Regions from separate parts of the Ornithinibacillus salinisoli genome, predicted to be linked through region 1. Evidence: a T-box and tRNA genes for the amino acid it is inferred to sense, from the RefSeq annotation. Region 1 holds a T-box; the other holds one or more tRNA genes.
The links. The T-box of region 1 lies ahead of thrS (threonine--tRNA ligase). A T-box ahead of a tRNA ligase gene usually reads a tRNA of that ligase, here a tRNA-Thr.

Region 1 (6,192 bases):
TTTATATCATCATATTGGAAATAAAAAATTTGAAGCTTTGAAGTCGCATTATGTAAGCAGTAATAACAATGTTGAGGATGGACGTGAAATCACGGTTTCTTTTCACGAAGTTTTTCATACATTCTCTACTCGAAGTGGAAATAACGAACCGCTTACAACAAATCAAGGTAATGATGGCCCAAACTTACAAGAGGTTGATTTCTCTTGGATTGAGCAAATGTTAAAGCAGCGAATGATTCCGACAAAACAAGTGCTAACAAAAGGGAATAGAAGAGTAATTAATCAAATGATGGTATTGTATGACTTAGCAACACATGAAGTCGAAAAAGCAATTTTGTGGGCATTAACTGATGAAAATATTTTACAAGTAGAAGAATTTAAAGAGGCTTGTCATGACCTTTATAAAAAGAAGCCAATTCAAGCGAAGGTTAGATTAGTTGAAAAAAATGAGCATATAGTAGACAATCGATCTGAAGATAAAGCTTTATCCAAGGAAGAACAATTAGTAAAAGAATTAGAAACGATATCACCCAAGCAATTGTTAGAGGATCTATCAAGTGGAAATCGGGCTTCCGATCAAGATCTAAAAGTAATTCGAGAGGTGATGACTTCTCAGGGGCTTCCTTCTCCGGTCATGAATGTATTAATTCATTATGTGTTGCTGCAAACCAATATGAAGCTATCAAAAGCTTACCTAGAAAAAATAGCAAGTCATTGGTCAAGAGCAAATTTAAAATCGGCTAAAGAAGCAATGGTATTCGCTAAACGAGAAAGAGAGCGATTTCGTGCTAGTACGGCTAAGAAACAGACTAGCAACAATAATTATTATCGCAAACAGCAACCAACAGAGGTTATTCCAGATTGGTTTAAGGAAAGAAAAAGTAAAAAAACGAGTAATATATCCAAGGTAGAAATTGAAGACGATGCGGAGAAACAAGCAAGAATTGAAGCAATGCAACAGAAGTTCTCAAGTAAAAAAAACAATAATAATTTCCAAGGATGATTTTTATGAAACCAGTACAATCTACCTTAAAAAGGTGGATGGAAGAAAACAAAAACTTTAGAGAGAACTATGAAAAAATTAAAGATGAGGTATTAAACGATCCGGAAATTAAGGGTTTTTTGGAAGGGCATCCTACTATTCCCCAACATGAAATTGATAAAAAACTAATTAAATTGTATGAATATAAATCACAATCAAAGCAATGTGAAAACTGCTCTTCCATTCATTCATGCAAAAATATGCTTCAGGGCTATTCCCCTGTATTGCATGCTTATAATGATGAGATTCATTTATCCTATGAGAAATGTCATCATAAAATTATTGCTGAAAAACAACAAGAACAACAAAATCTATTCCAAAGCTTATATGTACCAAAAGAAATTTTGCATGCAACGATAGATGATATTGATCGTTCTGACACTCAACGTACAGATGCAATTCTAGAACTATACGAATTTTTGGAGCAAATAGATAGAGGTCTACCACAAAAAGGTATTTATTTTTATGGACCTTTTGGGGTAGGGAAAACTTATTTCTTAGGTGCTTTAGCAAATAAATTAAAAGAATATAATATCTCATCTATGTTAATTTACATGCCTGAATTTGTAAGAGAGATTAAATCTTCATTTAAGGATGACTCCATAAATGAGAAAATAGATTACTTCAAAAAAGCAGATGTGTTAATGATTGATGATATTGGAGCAGAATCACAATCTGCTTGGTTCAGGGATGAAGTACTTGGATCAATTTTACAATACAGAATGATGGAACGCTTGCCAGTATTCTTCACATCGAATTATAGTATGGAACAACTTGAGAGTCATTTAGCTAAAACTAGTCGTGGAGATATTGATACAGTAAAAGCAGGACGAATAATTGAACGGGTGAAACAAGTAAGTAGAGAAGTACCTATTTTTGCAAATAACCGTCGTGAATAGAGAGTAAATGATAGCTAACTAATTGTTAGCTATTTTTTTACAAGGATTTATAGCAGTAACTATAGTTACTAGTTTTCATTTATTAATCATTTTTTTGTTTCCTTGTCCATATAATGTAACAGTTTGGTTTTGGATGAGGGTGATGTTGTTTGCTGGATGTTTATTTTAGTACGAATAAAGAAGTAATTAGTTTTTGTGAGCATTTATTTCGTTATAACAAAAAAATTGAACTGCATTGGAAAACACATGAAGATTGGGGGAATCATTTACAGATTGAGAATCAAGAGGTAAATAATGAGACGTTACAAGCGGTAGCTAAATCAATGGTTGACGTATTTAAGTCTCATCGTCTCTCAGCAATGATTAAAGGAGTTATTGAGGATTTTTATTATTACTCTAATTCGGATGAAATTGAGAGGATATTAGAAATTAGCCACTGGATTATTACTGGAGAGGATGATGATAGTCATCATGTAAGAAATACGAAAGAAGATCCATTACAGCTTCTATACTCTTTGTTTATAGCAAATGTTAAAAATAAATCAACGGTTCATTTTGATTCGATAGTAAATTTTCGTTTGAAGACATTTAAAGATCAAGTTGTTTATTATGTTGGATTGGCCATCGATGAATTTAAGCGGGAAGAAGATCATCAGGAATTTGTTAATATGCTTCGAGATTTTATAACGAAAAGAGAACCAAGGTATAATACAATTCATATATTACAAGGAAACCCTTTTTCTTTTTTTAAGTCTAATGGTAAACGATTTACAAAAATGGAATTACGGATGCTTATGCAACAAGAGCCACTATATATTGTTGGTCTAGATAGTGATGAGCTTAACCTTGCTCCATTAGTTGCGATGGCACCTAAAAAAGTTAAGATTTATGGGGACCATCCGTCAGAACCAAAAACATTAACTGTTATTAATGTATTTCAAGAAAGAGCCCAATTTGAACCGTATAGTAAGTTTCCTTTTCCATATTATTTAAAAAATCAATAATAAGGCTTGATTATATGTGATACAAACGCTATAATGTGATTTATATTAAATCGCATTATGTACAAGTAATGAGAAGGACATGATCATTTGATGTCTCCGTTGTACAGAGAAGGAAGTCTAGGCTGAAAGCTTCCACAACGAATCATATGATTACCACCTTTGAACTCTTCTATTGAATATCCAAGTAGATAGAAGCGTATTATCTGCGTTAAAGATCGATGAAGCCGCAATTCATTTTGCGGGAATTAGGGTGGAACCACGTGACCAAGCGCTCGTCCCTTTGCAATAGGCAAAGGGGTGGGCGTTTTTTAATTTTCTAAAAAATAATCGATATGAAAAGGAGTGTTACGAAATGGAGGAAATTTCAATAGTCTTTCCAGATGGAGCAAGTAAATCTTTTCCTAACGGTACAACTGGAGAAGAAATTGCAGCTTCTATTTCACCGGGATTAAAAAAACAAGCATTAGCAATTAAATTGGACGGAAAGCTATATGACTTACGACGTGAGCTTTCTGTTGGAGGAAAAATTGAAATAATAACGTATAAAAGCCCCGAGGGTATTGATGTTGCACGCCATTCAACTGCACATTTGATGGCACAGGCTGTTAAACGTTTGTTTAAAAATGTTAAATTTGGTGTTGGTCCGGTAATTGAAGAGGGTTTCTATTATGATATGGATCTTGAGCAATCGATTACACCAGAGGATCTACCAAAAATTGAAAAAGAAATGAAACGTATTGTTGATGAGAACTTAGAAATTGAACGAATTGAGGTTTCTCGTGAACAAGCAAAAGAAATGTTTCAGGATATTGGTGATGAGTTAAAGCTTGAATTGATTGATGCGATTCCTGAAGGGGAGCAGGTAACCATATATCAACAAGGTGAGTTTTTTGACCTTTGTCGTGGTGTTCATGTTCCATCAACAAGCAAATTAAAAGCATTTAAATTATTGAGTATTTCTGGAGCATATTGGCGTGGAGATAGTAATAATCAGCAGTTACAACGAATATATGGAACAGCGTTTGAAAAACAAGGTCAAGTGGAGGAATACTTACACTTATTAGAAGAGCGTAAAGAACGCGATCACAGGAAGCTAGGCAAAGAGCTTGATATCTTTACAGTTAATCAAAAAGTAGGTCAAGGTCTACCATTATGGTTACCAAAGGGTGCGACAATCCGTCGTCAAATCGAGCGATATATCGTTGATATAGAAGAACGCTTAGGATATGATCATGTTTATACACCCGTCTTAGCGAATGTGGATTTATACAAAACAAGTGGACACTGGGACCATTACCAAGATGACATGTTCCCTGTCATGGGTATGGATAATGAGGAATTAGTACTTCGCCCAATGAACTGTCCACACCACATGATGGTATTTAAGAATCAACTTTGGAGTTACCGTAATTTACCAGTACGTATTGCCGAACTTGGAACAATGCACCGTTATGAAATGTCGGGAGCATTAGCAGGATTACAACGTGTACGTGCAATGACATTGAATGATGCGCACATATTTGCTCGTCCAGATCAATTAAAAGATGAGTTTATCCGTGTAGTGGAACTCGTACAACGCGTGTATAAAGATTTTGGAATTGACGACTATTATTTCCGTCTTTCCTATCGTGATCCTGAGGATAAAGAGAAATATATTGATAATGATGAGATGTGGGAAAAAACGCAAAGCATCCTCAAAGAGACAATGGAAGATATGGAACTGGAATATGTGGAAGCTGAAGGAGAAGCTGCATTCTATGGTCCTAAACTTGATGTACAGGTGAAAACAGCACTTGGAAAAGATGAGACATTATCAACTGTACAAATCGATGTGCTATTGCCTGAGCGTTTTGAGTTATCATATATTGGTGAAGATGGTAAAGAACATCGTCCAGTTGTGATACATCGTGGGGTTGTTTCTACGATGGAACGATTTGTTGCCTTCTTATTAGAAGAGTATAAAGGTGCATTTCCAACTTGGTTAGCTCCTGTTCAAGCAAAAATTATTCCTGTTTCACCACAGGTTCATTTAGACTATGCAAACGAGGTAGCTGAAAAGTTAAGACTCGAAGGAGTTCGTGTTCAAGTGGATGAGCGTGATGAGAAAATTGGATATAAGATCCGTGAAGCGCAAACTGATAAAGTTCCTTTTGCATTAGTGGTAGGGGATAATGAAATTAAGGAAGATGCAGTAAACGTTAGAAGATATGGAGAGAAAGATTCAGAGACACTTGCATATGAAGTTTTCAAAAACCTAATCAAACAAGAAATCGATGAAAAAACTTTAAGGAAGAATAATTAATTACATTTTATAAGTCCCAAGCACATTGCATGCTGTAAAATGTGCTTGGGCTATTCAAACTTACTATAATATGCTATACTAGTATTCGTGAAACAAGGAATCTACTTTGCTGTTGACAGTTTATACAATACATGATACAGTATAAAAGTTGATTAAAATTAAATGATCTGAGACAAGTAGAAGCACCCGCTTCTCACCTGATCAACGCTGTGATGCAGTTGACTGGTTATAACATCTTTAAATTTTACGATTAAAGACGTGTGGGTGCATTTATGTGCCCACTTTTTATTTGGAATAAAAACACTTGTCAATGACAGATCGGTAAAGAAGGCGTAAGCGACTGTTTCGGGAGCTGAAGCTGGATTAAAAAAATTTGGAGGTGGCTGGCTATTAGCAAAGATATGAATGTAAATGAAAAGATTCGTGCGAAAGAAGTACGTCTTATCGACTCAAATGGTGATCAACTTGGAGTGAAATCACGTCAAGAAGCATTGGAAATTGCAACAACTAGAAACTTAGACTTAGTTTTGGTTGCACCAAATGCAAAACCACCAGTTTGTCGAATTATGAATTACGGTAAATACCGTTACGAGCAACAGAAGAAAGAAAAAGAAGCTCGTAAAAACCAAAAAATTATTAATGTAAAAGAAGTACGTTTTACACCAGGAATTGGCGAACACGATTTTAACACAAAATTGAAAAACGCTAGAAAATTCCTTGAAAAAGGCGACAAAGTAAAAGCGACGGTTCGTTTCCGCGGACGTGCAATTACGCATAAGGAGCTTGGAAAAGAAGTTTTAGACAGATTTTCTGAAGAAGTTAAAGATATTGCAACCATCGAATCTAAAGCAAAAATGGAAGGTCGCAATATGTTCATGATGCTTGCTCCAATAAATGAAAAACAATAATTAATGATGCTTACGAGGAGGAAATCAACATGCCAAA
Region 2 (6,192 bases), on a different contig from region 1:
CTTTATATCTTCAAGATCACTCGGAATACTATCTACCCAACTAGAAAAAAATGGAGAGGTTTCAACCGTGCGTCTCATACCCTCTCGGCTAGATACTTTCTTCATTTTCGCAGATAACACAACTGCAGCCACACGAACATCCCAATGATCTTGTGGAGAAACAGGAACAGCATATGAATCTGACCCATCTAGTTCCATACCTTTATGCCATTCAACAAAACCACCGTAAATTGAACGGCAAGCAGAACCAGACCCTTGTCTTGTTATTTTAGAAAGCTCTTGATCCGATAAACCTAAGTTAAGTGCCCGTGCTGCTGCTGCTGCCAAAGCTGCAAATCCAGATGCTGATGAAGCAAAACCTGCAGCTGTAGGCACCTCATTAATAGAGTGGACTTCTGCAAATAATGTCTTTTCTTGAGCATATTCACGTATCAAATCGAGGAACTTTGTTACACGGTGATACTGTTCATCAGTAACAAGCTTATGATCTAAATAAAAAATATCTTCTGTTAAATCCTCACGAAATTCTACAGTAGTCTTTGTGTAAAATCCGTCCAATGTTAAGGAAAGACTATTGTTAGTCGGGAGTATTAATTTTTCATCACGTTTTCCCCAATACTTAATTAAAGCAATATTCGTATGCGCTTTTGCCGTCGCCTTCATTTAAATCTCCTCTTCCGATCCAATGTTAACTAAATTAATCTTGTTTTCTTAGCACAAAAGGCCACACTGTATGGGCGCCAAATTTCTTAAGCTTTTCAGCGAGTTGTCTGGAATGAACTTCATTTTTTGCTAATGCAATAATACATCCACCATTCCCACCGCCAGTTAATTTCGCACCTAGGGCTCCTTCTTGACGAGCAAAATGTATTAATTTATTTAGACCTGCATCACTTACACCTAATGATTCTAATTCTTTTTGAGCCTCATTCAACATTTGCCCTAAAAAGTTCTTTCCAGCTTTTTCTAATGCATATTTTGCTTGATGTGTTAGTTCACCAATTCGTTCAATTTTCGAATGGATACGCCTTGGAGCAGTTTTTAGTAAATGGGCAACTGATTCAACCGCTGAACGCGTATCTCCAATTCTCCCTGAGTCTGCAACAATAAAGTGGAAATCAGAACCTGGCTTAATGTAATGAATTGGCGTTTCCTTCTCAAACCATACCGGTGATTCCGATGTGATAGTTAACGTATCAATTCCACTCGGTGAGCCATGTGCAAATGTTTCTGCGATATTAGCAAAATGGAGCAATTCATTTTCTGTATAACTAACATCCGCATAGGCGAATAATGATCGAATGATCGCAATGGCAACGGAAGCACTTGAGCCTAGCCCTTTACCAGGTGGTATCGATGACTTTACACGAATTATTAAATCTCTCTTTGGTAATTGAAGATGCTCTAATGTCGCTTCGATACTATTAATGATTCCATCCAAGGTTATAGGAGCTGACTCCATCGCCCCCTGATAAAATGTGCTATCGAAAGTTATTGGACCGGAGATTCGTTCGATCACTGATTCGACTCCAACTAATGGAAAAGGGATAGCGATAGCAGGTTGCCCGTGTACAACTGCATGTTCCCCAATCAGAATTAGTTTACTATGAGCTATTCCTATAGCTGTTTTTTCTGTTGTTGTTAATTTTTCGATACTCATTTTGAATATTGTGCCACCAATTCTTTAGCTTTTCCAACACGGATTTCTTTTTCTTCTACTAACTTCTCTGCAATAATATCGATCATCTCCCCAGTAGCTCCAGCCGCTATTGCAACAGAGCGTGAATGTAATGCCATATGACCTTTTTGGATACCATCTGTCACTAAGGCTTTTAATGCTCCTAGGTTTTGCGCTAAACCTACAGTAACGATTACTTGAGCCAACTCTTGTGCTGATTCAACACCTAATATACTATGCGCAACTTTAGAAATCGGATGTACCCGGATAGAACCCCCAACCGTTCCAACTGACATTGGAAGCTCTAATTCTCCAACTAAATTTCCTTCTTTATCAACAGACCATGTAGTCATGGAACCATAATGTCCAAACCGAGCTGCATAGGCATGGGCACCCGCTTCTACCGCCCGCCAATCATTACCAGTTGCAATGACGATCGGATCAATTCCATTCATGATACCTTTGTTATGTGTCACAGCACGATAAGGATCTGATGCTGCAAATTCATATGCATGGACAACACCATCTCTTACTTCTTCTCCAGAATAACCGCCACTTTCCAATAATTCAGGTGGTATAACACATTTTGCTTTTGCTAAACAACGGTCTGCATAATTGGATAATATCCGTAAATATACTTTACCATTTGTAATTTCTTCAACTGTTGGCGCAAGTGCTTCTACCATTGTATTAATTACATTCGCTCCCATTGCATCGCATGTGTTTACATAGACATGCAAAACGAGCATTTTCCCATAGGAGGAAGTGGAATCCTCATTTAATATACGTACTTCTATATCCTCTGCTCCTCCACCTCTTTCTAACATACTTGGATGCGCAGCGTTTGCTATATCAATTAATTTTTGTTTATCACTTAATAGTGCTTGTTTTGCCAACTGAAAATCTGGACATCCAACTACTTGGATTTGCCCAATCATGACTCGTTCTGTTGCTTCAGCTGTAAATCCACCAGCTTCTCGCACAATTTTTGCAATATAACTAGCAGAGGCCACAACGGATGGCTCTTCGATAGCCATTGGTACTACATACTCTTTCTCATTAATTAAGAAGTTTAAGCCCAATCCTAACGGAAGTGGAAAGGTTCCAATAACATTTTCAATCATTTTATCTGCAGTATCAACGGGTAACGGGTCTTTTGCATACAAATTTTCTATTTCCTCTTGTGAGAACGTATGAATATTCGCTAATAGTTCTCTCCGTTCTTCTACAGTTTTATTATAGAAACCAGGTATTCTAGAAGAATTCATATTATACCATCCTTTATAGCATCTATTAAAAAATCAAAGTTAATATAATTATATCGTATCAAATACATTATAGTATACTTAATTTACTTTATCTATTATGTTAAAAAAATGCTTAAAATGCAAATAAAACAAGGTTGTATGCTGTTAGCAACCTTGTTTTATTTAAGATATTTTATGTAATTGTATTATTGTTAATAAATGGTGAGCCATGAAGGATTCGAACCTTCGACCCTCTGATTAAAAGTCAGATGCTCTACCAACTGAGCTAATGGCTCATTAAATTATGAGTTCTTATTCTATTCGTGCGTTCATCCAAATGACCCCTACATCTTATAGCTTATTCAAAGATGATTGGTGCTTCGGGGTTACTCGAAGCTTACTCGGTAGTTGCTTTGCTCGTTGCTCTACCTGTGCTCGTCGTGTTGCAAGTAAGTCACGAAGTAGCACTCCTCGCAAGCCTGCACATAGCAGCGTATTCGATGATGCTTGCGGCTAGCTAATGGCTCGTTTAATTATGAGTTCTCTAGTTTTTACCTATGTATATTAATAAAACATTCAATTTCACAGCTATTTAAGGCAAAAAAAAAATGGCTGGGCTACCAGGATTCGAACCTGGGAATCACGGGATCAAAACCCGATGCCTTACCGCTTGGCTATAGCCCAACAAACTAATGGTGGAGGGGGGCAGATTCGAACTGCCGAACCCTGAGGGAGCGGATTTACAGTCCGCCGCGTTTAGCCACTTCGCTACCCCTCCGTAGTTAGTTTAATCAATGTTATTTTTTTTATACATAAATGGTGCCGGCCAGAGGACTTGAACCCCCAACCTACTGATTACAAGTCAGTTGCTCTACCAGTTGAGCTAGGCCGGCAAAATATGGTGGAGGATGCAGGGCTCGAACCTGCGACCCCCTGCTTGTAAGGCAGGTGCTCTCCCAGCTGAGCTAATCCTCCGTGTTGGTGACCCGTACGGGATTCGAACCCGTGTTACCGCCGTGAAAGGGCGGTGTCTTAACCGCTTGACCAACGGGCCATTCATTAAACCCTATTAGCTTGTTTCAGCCAACGAATTTTATTATATACAGATTCGACACCTTTGTAAAGAGGAAATCATTATTTTTTTTAAAAAAAGTTTATCCTTTAACAAAAACCTTGATATGACTTGATTTACAACAATTATTAGATGATATTTCATTGTAATCAATACCTTTTTAACTTTAATTATTGGTGTTTTTTTTTTTATATTTACAAAATAAAAAATACTAAAAAGTTCATTTCATAAAAGATTTTCGAAGACATATTCTGACACAGTCCATTAAAAATTACATGAAAAAAGTTAATTAGCAAAATTGGTTTTTTCTTTAATCAGATGATAGGATATAATGGATAATGAAAACTATTTGGAGGTGTAATAATGTCTGGGTTATTACAGGGAAAGAATATTGTAATTATGGGTGTAGCGAATGAAAGAAGTATTGCCTGGGGAATTACAAAATCATTACATAATGCAGGAGCTAATTTAATTTTTACTAATAGACAAGAACGTTCTTATAATAAACTATTGAAGCTTCTCGAAAAAAACGAAATCGAAGCAAAGCTAGTAGTTAATTGCGATGTTGCTAGTGATGAAAGTATCGCCCTTGCATTTGACAAAATAAAAGAGGATGTCGGTGTTATACACGGAGTTGTACATGCCATCGCTTTTGCAAATCGTGATGAGCTAAAAGGAGAATATGCTGATACATCTCGTGAAGGGTTCTTATTGTCTCAAGAAATTAGTGCATATTCACTTGTTGCAGTTACTAAAGCTGCTAAAGAGTTAATGACTGAAGGTGGAAGTATTGTCACTCAAACATATTTAGGTGCAGAGCGTGTGATTCCAAATTATAATGTTATGGGTGTAGCTAAAGCTTCACTTGAAGCCAGTGTAAGGTACTTAGCAGAAGATGTTGGAAAATACGGTATTCGTGTTAACGCTATATCCGCTGGACCAATTCGTACACTTGCTGCTAAAGGAGTTTCAGGATTTAATGAAAAAATGGGTGTTGTCGAAGAGAAGGCTCCATTACGCAGAAATGTAGATCAAGATCAAGTTGGAGATGCCACGATGTTCTTTATAAGTGACTTATCTCGAGGAGTAACCGGGGAAGTATTACATGTTGATTCTGGTTTCAATATTATCGGTGGATAAATAACATCCTTTTTAACAATCAACTATCAGACGCTTACTTAAACTAATAGTAGGCGTCTTTTAACATATAATGAAATAAGGAGGGGGGAGTATTAGGTGCAAAGTTGGTTTGGAAAAACAACTGATATCACGTTTGAAGTATTTGAAATGAACCATATCATTATGATTTCAATTCATGTCATTGGATCTCTTCTCCTATTTAACTTAGGTAAGAGGCTATCATCCCGTACACAACATTTCATACGTTGGGGATTGTTATGTACTCTAATCCTTTCTGAAATAAGCTATCAAGTCTGGGGGATATACAATGGAGCATGGAATCCGAGAGAGTTTTTACCATTTCAACTATGCAGTATAGCTGGGATTATAGCAATGTTTGCACTATACTCGAAAAATATTAAATTAATTCAATTACTTTTTTTCATTGGCATTATTCCATCGATATTGACGGTTTTAACTCCTGAATTACATCATGGTTTTCCACATTTTCGCTTCTGGCAATTTTTTATTCATCATATTGTATTAACTTGGGCTAGTATATTTCTTACAATCTCTTTTAATGTAAGAATCTCACTAATAATTACAATTGAAATCTATATATATTTATTAGTCTATGCAGGATTTATTGGCTTTTTAATAAATCCAATATTCAATGCGAATTACTTATTTCTCGCTAATACACCAAGAGCAAATACACCTTTAGGTTTACTTGGGAGTGGTTTATCGTATTATGTAAATCTTTGTCTTATTGGTTTAGGTGTTTTTCTATTACTATTTGTTTTTTATAAACTTTTTGTAAGACTTATAAAGTAAAGTTTATCATTTTTTAGATCAAAAAAAGGATTACCTCATTCGCAATCCCTTTTCATGTTAAGAGCTTCCAAGCGGACTTGAACCGCTGACCCCCACCTTACCATGGTGGTGCTCTACCGACTGAGCTATGGAAGCATATTTTTTTAGACAAAAAAATGGCTCCACAGGTAGGACTCGAACCTACGACCGATCGGTTAACAGCCGATTGCTCTACCACTGAGCTACTGTGGAATAATCAAATT

Region 2: it encodes a tRNA-Thr, which carries the amino acid that the T-box ahead of thrS (threonine--tRNA ligase) is inferred to sense. The anticodon was not compared.

Annotation. Positions count from the first base shown of each region.
Region 1 is NZ_JBHUMI010000016.1:103,525-109,716, forward strand. It holds gene ACFSTA_RS11095 (replication initiation and membrane attachment family protein) at 1-1,003, shown strand, start outside; gene dnaI (primosomal protein DnaI) at 1,009-1,941, shown strand; gene ytxC (putative sporulation protein YtxC) at 2,091-2,945, shown strand; T-box leader at 3,005-3,228, shown strand; gene thrS (threonine--tRNA ligase) at 3,298-5,247, shown strand; ribosomal protein L20 leader region at 5,416-5,543, shown strand; gene infC (translation initiation factor IF-3) at 5,649-6,155, shown strand; gene rpmI (50S ribosomal protein L35) at 6,185-6,192, shown strand, end outside.
Region 2 is NZ_JBHUMI010000005.1:131,693-137,884, forward strand. It holds gene mvaD (diphosphomevalonate decarboxylase) at 1-663, opposite strand, end outside; gene mvk (mevalonate kinase) at 698-1,660, opposite strand; gene ACFSTA_RS03145 (hydroxymethylglutaryl-CoA reductase, degradative) at 1,657-2,946, opposite strand; tRNA gene ACFSTA_RS03150 (tRNA-Lys) at 3,146-3,221, opposite strand; tRNA gene ACFSTA_RS03155 (tRNA-Gln) at 3,535-3,609, opposite strand; tRNA gene ACFSTA_RS03160 (tRNA-Tyr) at 3,619-3,703, opposite strand; tRNA gene ACFSTA_RS03165 (tRNA-Thr) at 3,743-3,818, opposite strand; tRNA gene ACFSTA_RS03170 (tRNA-Val) at 3,825-3,900, opposite strand; tRNA gene ACFSTA_RS03175 (tRNA-Glu) at 3,905-3,979, opposite strand; gene fabI (enoyl-ACP reductase FabI) at 4,361-5,137, shown strand; gene ACFSTA_RS03185 (YwaF family protein) at 5,234-5,950, shown strand; tRNA gene ACFSTA_RS03190 (tRNA-Thr) at 6,013-6,085, opposite strand; tRNA gene ACFSTA_RS03195 (tRNA-Asn) at 6,107-6,181, opposite strand.